Regions from separate parts of the Clostridium nitrophenolicum genome, predicted to be linked through region 2. Evidence: a T-box and tRNA genes for the amino acid it is inferred to sense, from the RefSeq annotation. Region 2 holds a T-box; the other regions hold tRNA genes.
The links. A T-box is a leader RNA that pairs with one kind of tRNA and senses whether it is charged. The one in region 2 lies ahead of argS (arginine--tRNA ligase), so its partner is inferred to be a tRNA-Arg.
Positions count from the first base shown of each region.

Region 1: it encodes a tRNA-Arg, which carries the amino acid that the T-box ahead of argS (arginine--tRNA ligase) is inferred to sense. The anticodon was not compared.
Region 3: it encodes a tRNA-Arg, which carries the amino acid that the T-box ahead of argS (arginine--tRNA ligase) is inferred to sense. The anticodon was not compared.

Region 1 is NZ_AP042469.1:5,633,936-5,638,056, forward strand. Features, by position in the region: gene serS (serine--tRNA ligase) at 1-1,260, shown strand, start outside; tRNA gene ACZ5N4_RS26810 (tRNA-Ser) at 1,333-1,423, shown strand; tRNA gene ACZ5N4_RS26815 (tRNA-Ser) at 1,450-1,540, shown strand; tRNA gene ACZ5N4_RS26820 (tRNA-Ser) at 1,655-1,745, shown strand; tRNA gene ACZ5N4_RS26825 (tRNA-Ser) at 1,773-1,863, shown strand; tRNA gene ACZ5N4_RS26830 (tRNA-Arg) at 2,012-2,088, shown strand; gene ACZ5N4_RS26835 (phosphatidylserine decarboxylase) at 2,103-3,005, opposite strand; gene ACZ5N4_RS26840 (TetR/AcrR family transcriptional regulator) at 3,216-3,782, shown strand; gene ACZ5N4_RS26845 (ABC1 kinase family protein) at 3,819-4,121, opposite strand, start outside.
Region 2 is NZ_AP042469.1:2,849,862-2,855,006, forward strand. Features, by position in the region: gene feoB (ferrous iron transport protein B) at 1-477, shown strand, start outside; gene ACZ5N4_RS13460 (FeoB-associated Cys-rich membrane protein) at 508-660, shown strand; gene ACZ5N4_RS13465 (CBS domain-containing protein) at 758-1,138, opposite strand; gene ACZ5N4_RS13470 (ribonuclease H-like domain-containing protein) at 1,211-2,008, opposite strand; gene argS (arginine--tRNA ligase) at 2,177-3,868, opposite strand; T-box leader at 3,978-4,204, opposite strand; gene ACZ5N4_RS13480 (methyl-accepting chemotaxis protein) at 4,278-5,145, opposite strand, start outside.
Region 3 is NZ_AP042469.1:5,638,515-5,643,659, reverse strand. Features, by position in the region: gene recR (recombination mediator RecR) at 1-301, opposite strand, end outside; gene ACZ5N4_RS26885 (YbaB/EbfC family nucleoid-associated protein) at 361-702, opposite strand; gene dnaX (DNA polymerase III subunit gamma/tau) at 782-2,413, opposite strand; RNA gene ffs (signal recognition particle sRNA large type) at 2,563-2,828, opposite strand; tRNA gene ACZ5N4_RS26870 (tRNA-Ser) at 2,840-2,929, opposite strand; tRNA gene ACZ5N4_RS26865 (tRNA-Ser) at 3,066-3,157, opposite strand; gene ACZ5N4_RS26860 (nucleoside deaminase) at 3,201-3,641, opposite strand; tRNA gene ACZ5N4_RS26855 (tRNA-Arg) at 3,734-3,810, opposite strand; gene ACZ5N4_RS26850 (phasin family protein) at 3,961-4,263, shown strand; gene ACZ5N4_RS26845 (ABC1 kinase family protein) at 4,308-5,145, shown strand, end outside.

The DNA.
Region 1 (4,121 bases), 2.8 Mb from region 2:
AGAAATAATGTACAAGAGATAAAAATAGCTTTAGCAAATAGAGGAGAAGATTTTGATGTATCTGTTATTGATGAAGTGGTAACATTAGATGAGAAAAGAAGACAAATCTTAATTGAAGTAGAAGTTTTAAAAAATAAAAGAAATCAAGACTCATTAGAAATAGCTAAATTAAAGAAATCAGGACAAAATGCCGACGGTCCTGTAGCTGAAATGAAGGAGCTTTCAGAGAAGATAAGGCAGTATGATGTTAATCTAGCAGAATTAGATCAAAAAATAGAATATATAATGCTTAGAATACCTAATATACCAAATCCTAAGGTTCCAGATGGAGAAACAGATGCAGATAACATAGAGATAAGAAAATGGTCAGAGACTACAAAATTCGATTTTGAACCTAAGGCTCATTGGGATTTAGGAACAAACCTTAATATATTAGAATTTGAAAGAGGAGGAAAGGTTGCAGGTTCGAGATTTACTTTTTATAGGGGGTTAGGAGCTAGACTTGAAAGAGCACTTATATCATATTTTTTAGACTTTCATACTGAAAAACATGGCTATGAAGAGTTGTTACCACCATACATGGTTAATAGAACTAGTATGATTGGAACAGGACAGCTGCCAAAGTTTGAAGAAGATGCATTTAGAGTTTCAAACAATGATTTCTACTTAATACCAACGGCAGAAGTGCCTGTAACTAATTTCTATAGAGATGAAGTCTTAAAAGGCGAAGATTTGCCAATAAAACATGTGGCTTATAGCGGATGTTTTAGAGCTGAAGCTGGTTCAGCAGGAAGAGATACAAGAGGTCTTATAAGACAGCACCAATTTAATAAGGTTGAGCTTGTTAAATTTACAAAGCCAGAGCAATCCTATGAGGAGCTTGAAAAGTTAACTAATGATGCGGAAGAAGTTCTTCAAGGATTAGGAATTCCTTATAGAGTGGTCAGAATATGTAAGGGGGACTTAGGATTTACGGCAGCGCTTAAATATGATATAGAGGTTTGGATGCCAAGCTACAATAGATATGTAGAGATATCAAGTTGTAGTAACTTTGAAGATTTTCAAGCAAGACGTGCTAATATAAAATATAAAGAAACTGAAAAAGGTAAGCTACAATATGTACATACATTAAATGGTTCGGGAGTTGCTGTTGGAAGAGCTTTAGCTGCAATTCTTGAAAATTATCAGCAAGCAGATGGAAGTGTAGTAATTCCAGAAGTTTTAAGGCCATATATGGGCGGAAGAGAAGTAATAAAATAACATAAATATTTTCAAAAAGAACTGTTGACATATGTACTTATGGTTGATATAATAATACATGTCAACAGGCAAGGAAAGATGGTCGAGTTGGTTTAAGGCACCGGTCTTGAAAACCGGCGTACGGGTGACCGTACCCAGGGTTCGAATCCCTGTCTTTCCGCCAATTTTTTTTAACTAAAATTAGGGCATGGAGAAATACTCAAGTGGCCGAAGAGGCGCCCCTGCTAAGGGCGTAGGTCGGGAAACCGGCGCGAGGGTTCAAATCCCTCTTTCTCCGCCATGTAAGCACCTATTATGGTGCTTATCTAATTTAAATAATATAAAATTATATTAGAGTAAAAATATTGTTGACTTTCTTAATTAAATATGTTATCATGTTTAATATTGGATGTATGGAAAGATGGTCGAGTTGGTTTAAGGCACCGGTCTTGAAAACCGGCGTACGGGTGACCGTACCCAGGGTTCGAATCCCTGTCTTTCCGCCAATTTTTTTTTAACTAAAATTAGGGCATGGAGAAATACTCAAGTGGCCGAAGAGGCGCCCCTGCTAAGGGCGTAGGTCGGGAAACCGGCGCGAGGGTTCAAATCCCTCTTTCTCCGCCATGTAAGCACCTGAATTAAGGTGTTTTTTAATTTGTAGCATAATGTGTTTTAAACTAACCATATTAATAAATTTTGATTTATAGCATATAATAATTAATATTAATTTGATTTTTTTGAACATTTATGTTAAAATAATTATGTTAAATATGCGTCGGTAGCTCAGTTGGATAGAGTAGCTGGCTACGAACCAGTTGGTCGGGGGTTCGAATCCTCTCCGACGCACCATAAAAAGCTTGTGATTATTCATCACAAGCTTTTATTTTTTTACCTATCTTTTCACCCATTAATACTCTACTTTCATATCCTTTAGAAGATTGTTCAATTATGTCTTTATCAATTTTTACTTTATTCTTTTCTAAGAATAGTATTGTTGTCGAGCCACCAAACTTAAAATAGCCCTTTTCATCACCTTTTTTTATATCCATTCCAGGTGAATATGTTTGTATAATGGAACCTACACAAGTAGCACCTACCTCTATGTGAAGTATATCTCCAAAGTTTTTAGAATGAAAAATACTCCACTCTCTTTTATTTCTGCAGAAAAGCTCAGGAATTTGTTCTAAAGCAGTTGGATTTACAGAATAATAATCTCCAGTAATTTTTATGGTCTCCTCACACACACCGTCATCTATAAAATGAAATCTATGATAATCAGTAGGACAAAGTCTCAATATTAAGCAAATACCCTCTGAGAATTTTTCAGATATACTAGGATTATTTATAAGTTTACCTAAACTATATGTGAAGCCTTTTACTTGAACCAACTTATTTAAATCAATATTCTCATAGGCTAGAAGTCTTCCATCACCAGGAGAAATTAAAGAGTTAATATCATTATCTATAGGTCTTGCTTCTTTTTTTAACTTTCTTGTAAAGAAGTCATTAAATGATTCAAACTCATCTGCACTTTTTTCACTATGAGTCATATTAATATCAAAATCTTTAATAAAAGAATGAACTTTTTTAATACTTCTCTTACTATCACAAAACGAACCATATATTTTAGAAAAAAACTTTTTCTTAATTAATAACTCCAATAACTTCATTCCAACAGGAGATGAATATGTCCATTGAAGATATTTATCTCCTGCGACTTTTTCTATTTCATATTGTTTTATTTTTCTATTGTAATATTTAACCATATACAGACCTCTCTTGTGTTAATATTTATTTTTGATGTAGTATAAAATACTTATTATAATTATCAGTTATTATTTATTTATTGTCAATTTATAATGAAATAACTCCTAAAAGTTCTAAAAACTATTGAGTTATTTTAACAACATAGTATAATGTAAATTGAAATAACTATACTGACCGGTCAACTAATATATAAATCTGGAGTGGTATTGATGAATAAAACAAAAAGAACAATATTTGAATCTGCTATAAAAATATTTTCGCAAAACGGTTATAGTGGTGCAACAATGGATTCAATAGCGTCTGATGCGGGAGTAGCAAAAGGAACATTATATTATCATTTTAAAAGCAAGGAAGAAATATTTAATTACATAATAAAAGAAGGAATGAATATCATAAAAGAAAGAATAGAAAGTACTGCATACAAACAGCAAGATGCTTTATCAAAATTAAAAGTTCTATGCAGAATTCAGTTAGAGTTAGTTCATGAGCAGAGAGACTTTTTTATAGTATTAATGAGTCAATTGTGGGGTCAAGAATCTAGACAACTTGGACTAAGAGAATCTATAAAAAAATATATTAACTATATACAGTTGTATATTGTTGAGGCAATAGAAAATAAGGTATTAAAATGCAGTGATCCTTCTTATGCAGCATATACATTGTTTGGAACTCTTTGTTCTGTGGCAATATATGAACTTATAAATGAAGAAAAAAAGAATTTTGATGATTTGACTAATAATATATTAAATAATATACTGAATGGAATACAGGCATAAAATAAAGCATGGGACTAAATTACTTAGTTTCATGCTTTATAATTTTCGAGATCTTACTATAGAGATAATAAGAATTAAAGTCATAAATGCAGATATTATAAGTCCTGCTACTCCTATTGCAGACATATCATATATTTTAGGTCCTATATTAGTCGTTAATATTAAACTAGATCCTATTATCATAGAGGATAGTATAAGTGTAAAAATCAGCTTATTTATCATATTATTTAAAACGCTAACGGTTTTGTTTAAGTTAGTTATCTGTAATTGAACTTTAAGTCTTCCATTTAGCATAGTATTTATAAGTTCAATAAATCTAGTAGGCATTCGAGACAAATC
Region 2 (5,145 bases):
ATTCATACATGGGATAAAGGAAAAGGATTTTTGAAAAAAGCTGGCGGTATAATATTTGCAGTGTCCGTAATAATTTGGTTTTTATCTAATTTTAATTTACAGGGAATGACTGAAATGAATAATAGTATCTTAGCATCCATTGGTAAGGCTATAGCACCATTATTTGCACCTTTAGGCTTTGGTACTTGGCAAAATTCAGTTTCCTTACTTACAGGCCTTATGGCTAAGGAAGTTGTTCTAAGCAGTATGGGTGTTATTTATGGAGGAAATTTAGAAACTTCTTTAGCACATGGATTTACCCCTCTATCTGCTTATGCATTTTTAGTTTTTGTATTGCTATATACTCCATGTATTTCAGCTATTGCAACCATGAAAAAAGAATACGGTAAAAAGATGGCTGCATTTTCGTTAACTTATCAATTTGTACTTGCATGGATTGTATCCTTTATAGTATTTAGAATAGGTTCTTTATTATAAGATTAAATATTAATTGTGGAGGTGTTGGAATTGGCAGTAGAAATTATAGTTACCTCTATTATAGTTATAGCTGCAGTTTGCATATTCTATAGAAGCTTAAAGAAAAAAGGTTCGGGTAATTGTGATTGTGGTTCTTGCAGTAGCAGTAGCCACTGTCCTAGTTGTAAAGACTCAAATGAATAATGTAAATAAAAAAATCTGTCTTAATCATATTAAGACAGATTTTTTTACATATTATATTTAACAACCTTTTATAATTAATATATTAGATAAGCCATAATTATTTACGGTAGGTTTCAATAAAGTAATCAACTATATTTTCCATAGTAGCTAAGCCTAATATGGTATTGTTATCCATTATTGGTATAGCAATTATGTCATTTTTCCTTAATCTTTCTGCAATCTCAATAACATCTTCATCTTTTGATGCAGTTATAACCTTTTTAGTCATTACCCATTCTACTGGACAAGTATCATAATGTCCCTGATCCATTAAAAATCTATATATATCTGCTTTTACTATCATTCCTACCAATGATCCGCTATCATCTACTACCGGTGCACCATTGATATTGTTATCATTCATTATCTCTAACGCCTTAATTAAAGTATCATTTGGACTTAATCTAATAATGTCGTAAGTTATTATTTTACTTAACATAAATATCCCCCTTTTATATAATTTAAATTATAAGTCATAAAATATATAGGATATAATAAACAAAGTTAAACTTTAATAGCTGTTATTTATTATATTGCTTAACTCGTTACAATCTCTACAACCTTTTAATATTTGATCTATGATTCTAGATGCGGCTTTTTTTGACATTCTCTCTAAATCTATATCCAATGAAATATTGTTTTTGCTCAATAGACTTTTTAAATATCTTAGCTGTTTCTCAGTAATTACATTTTCTCTAATTAGGTTTTTGTTATTTTCAATATTAAAAATAAACTCATGAATTTTAGGTAAGCTTAAAACATCTTCATAATTATGAAGCATAATTATATTTTTTAATCTATCTTCCCCTGTTAATAAAAACTCCTTGTATAGATCTACACTTATTCCGCCGTCTATTTGGTCCTCTCTCTTTATTCCTATATATTTTTCTACACCTTTTAAATTACATCTCTCTATTCCAAGCTGTTTATAGTAAGGCCTAATGATTCTATATAAATCAACGTGATTTTTAGGGGTATTAAGAGCTACATTATGTTTTTCCATTCTGTTTATTATAAATGGTTCGTCAAAGGCAATTCCATTATAAGAACACCAAGTATTGTACTCTTTTAGATCTATTAAAAAATTATACAGTATTTCTTCTTCCTCTTCCAGACATTCAGCATAATACTGCTTTATACAAAAATTTCTCTCATCATTAAATTTACCAAATGATATTAATATTATATTGTCGTCATCTTTATCAAAACCTGTAGTTTCTATATCAAAATACGCTACACTATCCATACCATAGTCACTGAATATATTTTTATTTATCTTCAGTAACTCATTACACTCTCTAATTAACATTATAATCCTCCAAACTATTGCTACTACATATCACAAATTTAAAATAGGATCATTAATTTTATCATATAATTAAATTAACTTATAATATCTATTATATAATAATGTAGTATATTTGAAAACTCTATAAAAGGCAATGAATAAAAATCCATCGCCTTTTATAGATAAATATTACATTTTTTCTACTACTTGTATTCCAATCAAACCTAACCCATTTTTTAGCACTTGGCAGGTTGCTTCCACTAACTTTAATCTAGCATTCTTTGTAGCTTCATCTTCTGCATTCATAATGCTGTGAGCATTATAGAACTTATTAAATCCTTTAGCAACCTCTATTAAATATCTTGTTACTATAAAAGGCTCTAATCTCTCTATAGAATTTAGTATAGCTTTATTAAAACCTTCAAGAGACTTTGCAAGTTCAAATTCTTCGCTAGAATTTAATTTGCTATAGTCTACTTCTACATTAACTTCTCCTGCTCTTCTAAGTATACTCTTTCCTCTTGCATAACTGTATTGTACGTATGGACCAGTCTCACCATCGAAGCTTAATATTTCACTCCAGTCAAATACTATATCTTTTTCCCTGCTGTTTTTTAAATATGCAAATATTACTGCACCTATACCTACTTTTTTTGCTACATCTTCCTTATTATCAAGATCAGGATTTTTTTCATTTATTATTTGTAATGTTTTTTCAATAGATTCATTTAATAAATCCTCTAGCAATACAACATCACCTTTTCTTGTAGATAGTTTCTTATCTGCGAATCTTACAAGACCATAAGAAACATGCTTACATAAATCTGCCCAATCGTTACCCATAAGCTTTAATGTAGTAAATACTTGATTAAAGTGAAGAGACTGACCTGCTCCAACCACATATATACTCTTATCAAAATTATAGGTTTTCTTTCTATAAATTGCTGCAGCTAAGTCACGGGTAGCATATATAGTAGCTCCATCTGCTTTTTTTATAATACATGGAGGCATATTATACTCATCTAGCATTACAACTTTTGCTCCATTACTCTCTACTAATATTCCTTTTTTATCAATCTCATCTATTACAGCATCCATTTTATCAGAATAGAAGCTTTCTCCAGCATAAGAGTCAAATTCTATTCCAAGCATATCATAAACTCTTTCAAATTCCTTTAAACTTAGATCTTTAAACTTTTGCCATAGTTTTACTTCTTCTTCACATCCATCTTCTAATTTCTTAAAGTACATTCTACCTTCATCATTTAAAGATGGATCTTTTTCTGCTTCGTCATGGAATTTAACATAAATTCTTAGCAATTCACTTATAGGTTCCTTTTCCAAAGCTTCTTCATCACACCATCTTTTGTATGCTGATATAAGCTTTCCAAACTGAGTTCCCCAATCACCAAGATGGTTTATTCTAACACAATTATATCCTTGTGAATTTAACATTTCATATAAAGCTCTACCTATAGCGGTTCCGAATAAATGGCCTACATGAAAAGGCTTTGCAATATTAACTGATGAATATTCAACACATATATTTTTCCCATGACCTAAGTCTGATGAACCATATCTATCTCTTTCTGTTAATATCTTTTCTATTGCATTTTTTGTAAAGTCAACTTTATCAACAAAAAAGTTCAAATAAGGACCTAAGTTATCTATTTTTTCAAATCCTTCATTATTTATCTTTTCTTTTAGTTCCTGAGCAATCATATTAGGTGCTTTTCTCAAAGTTTTAGATAACTGAAAGCAAGGAAAAGCATAATCACCCATCTCGGATTTTGGTGGTATTTCTATAAGTCTTTCAATGGCATCTAACTCTAAATCAACATTTTCTTGTATTCTTTCTGCAACTAATTTTTTATAATCCATATTGCAACCTCCCTATTATTTCTTTATATTAAATTATATATTTTTCGCCTATATTATGATACTTTAATTATATATTAAAGGTTAAAAATAAAAAAACCGTCTCTATTAAAATAGAGACGGTTATTATATATCCGCGGTACCACTCTTATTGAACTGGCATTTGCCAAATCCACTCAAAACTTTAACGCAGTTAACGACTTACTTGTGATTTAAAATCAAATCTTTTTCATAAGTATCTCCAAGATTCTCTTCCTATTTAGCTTTCCTACAGGCTTTCACCATCCCTGCTCGCTTTTTAGGATTTACTAAAAGTACTCTTCTCTTCAACGAAATTACTATATAAATTACAACTCATTATATTACCATATTTTAATATTTGTCAAGACTTTTTTGTTATATGATATATTCTTTATATTTTAAATATTTTTATACTATCTTCTAACTCTAATGCCATTTGAGTTAGCTGTTGAACACTTTCTGTAACTTGTTGAAGCACAGCTGTTTGCTCTTCCGTTGAAGCTGCAACCTCTTCTGTATTAGCCGCTGTATTTGTTGTAACTGCTTGAATTTCGTTAATGTTATCATCCATTCTATCAATATTATCTTTAGAATTAATAATCATTTCGTTAACTCTTTGCAAATTAGTTCTTGTTTCATCAAAGGATTTTAGAATTTCATTTAATGAGTCTCCTACAGCTTTTACAATTGACTGTCCCTTCTCAGATTCTCTGTTACCTTCTTCTATTGCAATCAGTGCTTTATCGGTTTTCTGTTGCGTAGAAATAATTAAATCCTTAATATTATTTGATGATCTCATAGATTCTTCTGCTAACTTTCTAACTTCCTCTGCAACAACGGCAAACCCCTTTCCAGCTTCTCCTGCTCGAGCAGCTTCAATTGAAGCATTAAGAGCTAAAAGGTTAGTTTGATCTGCAATTCCATCAATTATTTGTACAATATTACCTATTTGTTTTGATGTTTCTTGAAGTTCTGATATCACCTTTGAAGAATAGTTTACACTATTTTTTATTATGTCAATTTGATTGACCATATTGTCCATTTTTTCTCTTCCATCTGATGCAAGTTTACTTGTATCATCTGAGAACTTCATTACATCTGTAACTTGATCTTTTATGGTTGATATATTGCTAACTACATTTTTCATGCTATGAGATACATCTTCAGCAGCTCTTACTTGTTTTTCGGCTCCATCTGCAACTTCTTGTGTCGAGTTTGAGATTTCTTCTGAAACTTGAGCTACCTGTTCAGTAGATGAC
Region 3 (5,145 bases), 2.8 Mb from region 2:
ACTCTTTAACTTTTTCCATGGATATTATATCTTTGGGTTGCTCAACAACACATATTAAACTCTTATCTCTATTAGGATTAGAACATACTGCGCAAGGATCCTTATCTGTGAAGTTACCACATACAGAGCAGTATTTTATTGTCCCTCTAGCTTTAACTAGTGCTTCAGCAAACTCTCTAACCTCTTCACCTGGTAGATTCAGTACATGAAGAGTAAGTCTTTGAGCTGTTTTATATCCTATCCCTGGAAGTTTAGCAAATTCCTCAATCAGCTTTTCTATTGCAATTGGATAGAAATCCATAATTATCACCTCAATTTTAAAACCCCATCTTCAATAGATGGGGTAACTATTACTGTGTTTTAAAACATTCCTGGAATATTTAGTCCACCTGTTAACTTTTTCATCTCTGCAGATGTTTCTTCTTCAGCTCTTTTTAGAGCTTCATTACATGCAGTTAGAATTAAATCTTGAAGCATTTCTACATCATCTGGATCTACAACTTCTGGTTTTATCTTTATATCTACTATCTGCTTTTTACCAGTTACAACTGCAGTTACTGCTCCACCACCAACTGTAGCTGAGAATTCTTTATTCTCAAGTTCATTTTGCATATCTTCCATCTGCTTTTGAAATTTTTGTGCTTGTTTCATTATATTATTCATATTTCCCCCACCAAAGTTAGGGAATCCACCTTTAGCCATACTAATTCCTCCTCGACTTAATTAATTCAGTTATAATTATACCATATTTTTATAAATTTAAATCAATACTTTTTTGTTATTATTCATCAACTATTTCAATCAAATCTTCTCCGAAAGCATCTCTTAATAGCTGCTCGGAAGACTTCGACTTGTCTTTAGTTTCATCTCCATCTATATAATATTGAAGCCTTACTCTCTCTTTTAAAGCTTCTGAAAATATTTCTTCAACTATTCTTCTATTTTCTTCTTTTTCTAATCTTTGTTTATTAAAAGCATAATCTTTATCGTATCTTATTGTTATTATTCCATTTTCACATTTAATTACTTCTCCTGTAAATAGAGCTGCATGTATAACCCTATAACTTTTTGATTTAAAAGATTCTAATATATCTTTCCAGCTCTTTTTTACTATATCTAATGTAAGCTTTGAATATACATTATCATTCATTACAGGTCTTATATTTTCTTTTGATTTATTTTCTTCTACCTTAGTCCTATTTTCTTTTTTTACTACATTAGTTGTATTAGGAACTATTCTTTCACAGGTTACTTTTAGTTCACCTTCTTTTAAAGCTTCTTCTAATCTGTTTAATCTTGAAAGTATTACTTCTTTCGAAGTATCATACTCTATTTTACACATCTTTATTACTGCAAGCTCTAAATATATTCTACTTTGTTTGGTCCATTTTGATTGATCTTCTGCATCCTGTAATATTCTAATGTCTCTCATTATTTCTTCTATTCTTATTTTTTGCGCCTGCTCTTTTAGAAGTTCCATATTTTCTTCAGACATATCTAATATATCTTCTGGATTTTTACTTACCTTTACCATTAAAAGGTTTCTCATATGAGTTATCATATCTTTTATAAAATTGTAAATATCCTTTCCACTGAGGACTATATCATCTACTATCCTCATAGAACCCTCTACATCTTTCTCTATAACCTCATTTGTAAGCCTTATTAAGTTCTCATTTGTAACTAAACCAAGCATACTTATAACGCCATCATATTCTACTTTTCCACCACCCATAGATATAGCCTGATCTAATATACTTAGTGCATCTCTCATTGCTCCATCGCACATTCTAGATATTAGGCTCAAACTTTTATCATCTGCAAATACGCCTTGATCCTTAACTATTCTTCTAAGCCTTTCAAATATATCCGCTCCCTTTATTCTTCTAAAATCAAACTTTTGACATCTAGAAAGAATAGTAACAGGAAGCTTCTGTGGATCTGTAGTAGCAAGAATAAATATTACATTTGAAGGTGGCTCTTCAAGTGTTTTTAAGAATGCGTTTACCGCCTGTGGAGTAAGCATATGAACTTCATCCATTATATACACTTTATATTTTCCTTCTTGAGGAGGATATTTTACATTTTCTATGACATCCTTTATATCTTCTAAATTTCTTTTTGAAGCAGCGTCCATTTCTATTACGTCAATAGCAAGTCCCATGTTTATTTTTTTGCACATTTCACATTCATTACAAGGCTCTCCATCCTTCAAGTCAAGGCAATTTACTGCCTTTGAAAATATTTTTGCAGTAGATGTTTTACCTGTTCCTCTTGTACCGGAAAAAAGATAAGCATGTGCAATTCTGTTGTTTTTTATTTGATTCTTAAGTGTTACAGTTATGTGGCTCTGACCGACTACATCCTCGAAGACTCTAGGTCTCCATTCTCTATATAATGCAGTGTAAGACACTTAAATCACCTTCTTTAACTTGTTTAACCATTATATATTATACCTTATATAAAATTTATAGTTAATATCTAATTTTTTCATAAAATAAATCTAAATATAATAAAAAAGACACCTTTTTAGGTATCTTATATAAGCAAATTATATTAAAGTCGTGCACCTCGCTTCGTCTAATAAAATATGAGCGTTACCCATACAGTTAACTCAAACCAGGTTTATCCACGGCACACGAAAATGATCACTTACCGCTGCTTCCTTCCGGATCTGACGGGATTTATGAGTTTCCGTTGCGTGGGACCCAGTTCTCAACGCCACTTTTATAGGCCAGACCCCACATTTTATAGTCTAAGCGAGGAATTCAACCCTGCTATAGCGGATTGCAGGTTACAGGGCACCGCTGACTCCCCATCTAGCACGACAAAGTTCTAATGGCGGAGAAAAGGGGATTCGAACCCCTGGTAGAGTTTCCCCTACACACGCTTTCCAGGCGTGCTCCTTCAACCACTCGGACATCTCTCCACAAAATTTACTCATGAAACAATATTTAATTGTACTTATCATGTTTTATTAGAACAAGACTTATTATACTATTAATATTAAAATAATTCAACACCTTTATAAAAATTATTAGCAAGTAATTATTGGCTTATTTGTATGGCGGAGAGAGGGGGATTCGAACCCCCGGTACGGTATTACCCGTACAATTGATTTCGAGTCAACCACCTTCGACCACTCGGACATCTCTCCATATTAGGCATCTGAAATAAAATATCAATTTTTTGAAGACGCCTTACCTTCTTGATTTAAAGAATTCTATTAATATATTGCTACACTTCTCATCATAAAGCCAGTGAATATTAGTCCAATGGTTTAACGCATCATTTTGGAGTACATTTACTACAGAACCACAAGCACCAGCTGTAGGATCAAAAGTGCCTATATATAAATTACTTATTCTTGATTGAAGTATAGCTCCTGCACACATAGGACAGGGTTCTAAAGTAACATACATGCTGCACTCATTGAGTCTCCAGTTTTGAATAACTTCTGAAGCTTTTTCTATAGCTAAAATCTCAGCATGTGCTAATGGACTGTTTAAAGTTTCTCTCAAATTATGTGCTCTTGCTATTATATTATTATTCTTTACTATAACAGCTCCAACTGGTACTTCTTTTAAAAGCGTAGATTTTTCCGCCTCAAGTATGGCTTCAATCATAAACTTATTGTTCATAGAGACCTCTTAGTATATTTTATAATTACTTGTAATTATTGTAAACATATTTAAAAATTAAACCCTGTAATTAAAATTACAGGATTCAATTTTGGTGCGCCCGAGAGGAATCGAACCCCCGGCACGCGGTTTAGGAAACCGCTGCTCTATCCTACTGAGCTACGAGCGCATATTAACTTGTTTCCATAATATTTTATAATAATCTATAATAAATGTCAAATTTTTATATTATAATCTATTAGCATACTAGCAACTAATTAATTTAAATAATAGGTATATTATATTGCAAATAAAAATATACTAATTAGGAGGTGTTATTATGATGAATGAATTAAAAAATATACTTTTAGCAGGTTTAGGATCTGCAGCATATACTTACGAAAAGGCATCAAAGTTAATTGAAGATATGGTTCAAAAAGGTAAACTAACTATGGATGAGGGAAAAGAACTTTCAGAAGAGCTAAAGAGAAATATAAAAAATAAAGTTGAAGATGTAAAGCCTTTAACTAAGGATGACTTGGTATCTACTTTAAGTCAAATGAACTTTGCAACTAAAGATGATTTACAAAACATAAAACAAAGATTAGATATGCTAGAGGAAAAAGTAAATACCAAAAGCTAAAGCCCCGACAGCTGTTAGGGCTTTAATATTTATGGAGGCATATTATGCATAATAGCTCAATACAAAGGTTTAGAGAAATAATAAGTGTACTAGCTCGTTATGGCTTTGGCCATATAGTAGATAGTAAAATAAAAAAACAATATTTCCCCGAAAATTTAAGAAAAGCTTTTGAAGAGTTAGGGCCTACCTTTATAAAAATAGGGCAGATATTAAGTACAAGACCTGATATACTTCCTCCTGAATATATACAAGAACTTTCAAAGCTTCAAGACAACGCTTCTCCTGAAAAATACGAAGATATTAATAATGTTTTCTTTAGTGTTTTTAATAAAAACATTGAGGATTGCTTTTCATCTTTTGAAAAAGAACCATTGGCTTCTGCATCTATAGCCCAAGTTCACAATGCCATACTTAAGAACGGAAAAGAGGTCATTGTAAAAATTCAAAGACCTGAAATAATGGAAAAAATTAAAATGGATTTGTCTATTTTACATAAAATAATAAAGCTTACTAAAACTAAGTTATCTGACGCTTTAATTGATCCAGAAGAGGCTGTAAATGAATTAATATCATCTACAGAAGAGGAGCTAAATTTTAAAATTGAGGCTTTAAATATAAAAAGATTTAGAAATCTAAATAACAATATAGCCTTTTGTTATACTCCATATATTATAGATGAGTTGTCCAGTGATAAGGTTTTAACTATGGAAAAAATATATGGCTTTAAAATAAATGATTTAGAAAAGCTTAAAGATGGAGGATATGATCTTAATGATTTAGGGAAAAAATTGGCACTATCATTTTTTAAACAAGTTTTTACCGATGGTTTTTTTCATGGTGATCCACACCCTGGAAACTTATTAATAAATGAAGGTAAGATTT